2 regions of the Rothia kristinae genome follow, and region 1 is predicted to be linked to the other one. Evidence: riboswitches for the same ligand, from Rfam matches in the RefSeq annotation. Region 1 holds a riboswitch; the other holds the start of a gene.
The links. Region 1 has a riboswitch for S-adenosylmethionine ahead of I6G21_RS07035 (bifunctional o-acetylhomoserine/o-acetylserine sulfhydrylase). Riboswitches for the same ligand answer to the same signal wherever they lie in the genome.

Region 1 (2,196 bases):
ATGTACAGGGCGACCGCCGTCACATCGGCCACCGCGACCAGCGCCATCTCGAAGGCGTAGGACCAGCCCGTGACGAACCCGGCCCACGGGCCCAGGTACAGGTGCGCGTACTCGGAGAACGCCCCCGCCACCGGATGGGCCAGGGCCATCTCGCCCATCGCCCGCATGACCATGAACACCGCGGCCCCGCCGATCACGTAGGCCAGCAGCACGGAGGGCCCGGCGAAGCCGATCGCGGAGGCCGAGCCGAGGAACAAGCCCGTGCCGATCGCAGAGCCGAGCGCGATGAAGCGGATGTGGCGCAGGGTCAGCCCCCGCTGCAGGGTGGTCGGATCCGCGGCGTCGGCGGGGGACGGCGAGGGGAGGCTGGTACCGGACATGGAGTTCCTCATCGGACGACGAAAGCGGTGCGTGGGCGCGCGGCGCACCGGAGGATGCGGACAGTCCGCCCCCGGCCCGTCCTCGCGCACCGTTCCACCCTAGAGGACGTCATGGCGGCGTCACACGCGTCACGATCCGTCATCCGCGGACCCATTCGCCGCCGTCCTTGACCGGCGCCGGACGGGGGAGCAGGGTTGATGCCAGGTCACGAGAGCCAGCGACAAGCCCCAGCTAGCTGGCCGGCAACCCTCCCACCGCGGTGGGGTGCCCTGGGTGAGGACCTGGCCGCACCGCCGACCGGCGGACGCGGCAAGCGCGGGCGCACGAGTGCCCGGGAGGTCGCCGACAGACCTCCGCGCACGCCGAGAGGCTGCTCCCCGGTGAACCAGCGGGTTCCGGGTCGAGAGGCAGTGCGCGGGCTCCCACCGGTGATGTCCTCCCGTGTGCGACGTCGTCGCCCCTGACACAGAAGCGCAGGAGCAACCATGACCGAGAACACCACCCTCCCGACCCCCTCCGCCCCGCAGGGCTGGGGATTCGACACCCGCCAGATCCACGCCGGGCAGGAGCCCGACGCCGCGACCGGCGCCCGGGCGCTGCCCGTCTACCAGACCACCTCCTTCGTCTTCCCCGACGCCGAGACCGCGGCCAACCGCTTCGGCCTCAAGGAGCTGGGCCCCATCTACAGCCGCCTGACCAACCCCACCCAGGAGGTCGTGGAGAACCGCATCGCCTCCCTGGAGGGCGGGGTCGGGGCGCTGCTGGTCTCCTCCGGGCAGGCCGCGATCACCCTCGCGCTGCTCAACGTGGCCCAGGCCGGGGACCACATCGTGGCCAGCCCCAGCCTGTACGGCGGCACCTACAACCTGCTCAAGCACACCCTGGCCGCCTACGGCATCGAGACCACCTTCGTGGAGGACTTCTCCGACCCGGAGGCCTGGCGTGCGGCCGTGCGCCCCAACACCAAGGCCTTCTACGGGGAGACCGTCCCGAACCCGCGCAGCGACGTCCTGGACATCGAGGCGCTCGCGGCGGTGGCCCACGACTCCGGGGTGCCGCTGATCGTGGACAACACGGTGCCCACCCCGTACCTGATCCGGCCCATCGAGTGGGGTGCCGACGTCGTCGTGCACTCGGCGACCAAGTACCTCGGCGGGCACGGCAACTCCATCGGCGGGGCGATCGTGGATGCCGGCAGGTTCGACTACGGCCGGGACCCGGAGCGCTACCCGCAGTTCAACACCCCGGATCCCAGCTACCACGGGCTGGTCTTCGCGGAGGACCTCGGGGAGAAGGGCGTGTTCGGCGTGAACCTGTCCTACATCCTGCGGGCCCGGGTGACCCTGCTGCGGGACCTGGGCTGCTCGATCTCCCCGACCAACGCCTTCAACATCTCCGTGGGCATCGAGACGCTGTCCCTGCGGGTCCAGCGCCACGTGGACAACGCCCAGAAGGTGGCCGAATGGCTGCAGGCCCGTCCCGAGGTCACGAAGGTGCACTACGCCGGTCTGCCCTCCTCCCCGTGGTACGAGCTGGGACGCAAGTACGGCCCGCAGGGCGTGGGTGCTGTGGTCGGCTTCGAGATCGACGGCGGCTCCCCGGCGGCCCAGCGGTTCGTGGACTCCCTGGTGCTGCACTCCAACGTCGCGAACATCGGGGACGTGCGCTCGCTGGTGATCCACCCGGCCTCCACGACCCACTCCCAGCTGTCCGAAGATGAGCTGCGCGCGGCCGGGGTGGCCCCCGGGTTCGTGCGGCTGGCCGTGGGCATCGAGGACATCCGGGACATCCTCGCGGACCTGGAGCACGGCTTCG
Region 2 (2,196 bases), 320 kb from region 1:
CAGCTTCTCGCCGCCGGTGCGCAGGGTCGCCCCGTTCCGCACGGCGTCGTGGATGCGCTGGACCACCTCGTCCCGGGCGGTTTCGGAGGACAGAGGCCCCATGTCGGCGTCGGGATCGTCCCAGGCGCCCACGCGGATCGCCTCCACGGCCTCCTGGGCCTTGGCGACGAACTCCTCGTAGAGCTCATCGACCACGATGATCCGCTTGGGGGAGGTGCACACCTGCCCCTGCACGGAGGTGCGCAGCCCGACGGCGGTGCGCACCAGCGCGTCCAGGTCCGAGGTGTCCAGGACGACGAACGGGTCGTTGCCGCCCAGCTCCAGCACGGACTTCTTGAGGTTCTTCCCCGCGTTCTGCGCGACGGAGGCCCCGGCCCGCTCGGAGCCGGTCAAGGAGACCCCGCGCACCCGGAAGTCCTCCAGCACGGCGGGGACGTCCTCGGTGTCCAGGTAGAGGTTGATGTAGGCGTCCTCCGGGATCCCGGCCTCGTGCAGGATCTCGGCGAAGGTGCCCGCGGACAGCGGGCAGATGGCCGCCTGCTTCATCAGGATCGTGTTGCCGATCAGCAGATTCGGGGCGGCGAAGCGGGCCAGCTGGTAGTAGGGGAAGTTCCACGGCATGATCCCCAGCAGCACGCCCAGCGGCTCGTGCTCCACGATGGTCTTCTGCGCGCCCTGCGGCTGCAGCTCGGTGGGCTCCAGGACGTCGGGGCCGTGCTCGGCGTACCAGCGGAAGATGGAGGCGACCAGCTGGACCTCCTGCAGGCCCTCGCTCTTGAGCTTGCCCATCTCCCGGCCGATGATCCCGGCCAGCTCCTCGGCGCGCTGCTCGAAGAGGTCTCCGACCTTCGCCAGGGCCTGGGCGCGCTGGGCGATCGGGGTGTCCCGCCAGGGGCCGACGGCGAGGTGCGCCCGCTCGATGATCTCGGGGATCTGCTGGGCGGGCAGGGAGTCGAAGGTCTGCTCGACCTCGCCGGTGGATGCGTTGGTCACTGCGAATTCGGTCATAACCCCTAGTCAACGCCCCGGGTGGGGGACGGTTCCAGGGGTTTTCGCCGTGAGCATGACGGCGGGGGCGTCATCCGGGGACGCCGGGCGTCATCGGCGCGTCGCACGGTCACATCCGCGTCCGTTCTTGGCTGGCCGCGGCTGCGCCGGTTCACTGGAGGGGTACCTATCCAGAGCGGCCGAGAGACCTGGCTCGACGACGCCGCAGCAACCACCCCCACCGCCCTCGTGCGACGGTTCGGGAACGGTGCTCCCGCCAGGACCGATGGATACCGTGCGACAGCCGCCGCGGCTGCCGCGATCCGTCGGCCGATCCTGCAGAAGGAGGCCCGACGTGCCCGCCGCACCCCCGACCCCGCCGCCCTCGCTGTCCTACGAGCTGTTCCCACCGCGCGGACCCGCCGCCCAGGACGCCCTGCTGCGCACCCTCGACGCCCTCGCCCCGACCGCCCCCGACTGGGTCTCCGTGACCACCGGGGTGCAGGCCGATCGACGCGCCGGCTGCCTGGACCTGCTGGAGCACCTGGTGCACCACACCCTGTACCGGCCGCTGGCCCACGTGATCGCCACGGGCAGCACCCGCGGGCAGCTGCGGGAGCTGACGGCCCGGATCCTGGACCTCGGGGTGCGCGGGATCCTCGCGCTGCGCGGGGACCGCCCGCCCGGATACGTCCCCGGGCCGGAGGAGCTGCCCTTCGCCCGCCACCTCGTGGAGCTGGTCCGGGAGGTGGAGCGGGAGCACCGCGCCCACCTGGGCGCTGGGCGCCTGGCGGTGGGGGTCGCGGCCTATCCCGTGCGCCACCCCGAATCCCCGAGCGCCCTGCACGACATCGAGGTGCTGCTGGCCAAGGAGCGGGCCGGGGCGGACTTCGCGATCACCCAGGTCTGCCAGGACCCGCAGGACCACGTCCGGCTGCGGGCCCGGGCCGAGCAGGCCGGGGTGGGGCTGCCGCTGGTGGCTGGGATCCTCCCGGTGACCAGCCTGCGCCGCTACGAGAGGGTCTGCGCCCTGGCCGGGCTGGCGGTGGACGAGCGTTTCGCCCACCGGCTGGAGACCGCCGAGAGCGAGACGCAGCGGCGTCGGGTGGGGGTGGCCCGGGCCCGGGAGCAGGCCCTGGCCGCCCTGGACGCCGGGGCGCCGGGACTGCACCTGTACACCTTCAACGAGCATCCCGCGGCCCTGGAGCT

Region 2: linked by a shared signal. The riboswitch ahead of metE (5-methyltetrahydropteroyltriglutamate--homocysteine S-methyltransferase) and the one ahead of I6G21_RS07035 (bifunctional o-acetylhomoserine/o-acetylserine sulfhydrylase) in region 1 are both predicted to bind S-adenosylmethionine.

What each region holds. Positions count from the first base shown of each region.
Region 1 covers NZ_CP065738.1:1,602,302-1,604,497, forward strand. The annotation lists gene I6G21_RS07030 (amino acid permease) at 1-380, opposite strand, end outside; SAM riboswitch class IV at 585-703, shown strand; gene I6G21_RS07035 (bifunctional o-acetylhomoserine/o-acetylserine sulfhydrylase) at 867-2,196, shown strand, end outside.
Region 2 covers NZ_CP065738.1:1,280,042-1,282,237, forward strand. The annotation lists gene I6G21_RS05685 (NAD-dependent succinate-semialdehyde dehydrogenase) at 1-1,008, opposite strand, end outside; SAM riboswitch class I at 1,172-1,280, shown strand; gene metE (5-methyltetrahydropteroyltriglutamate--homocysteine S-methyltransferase) at 1,343-2,196, shown strand, end outside.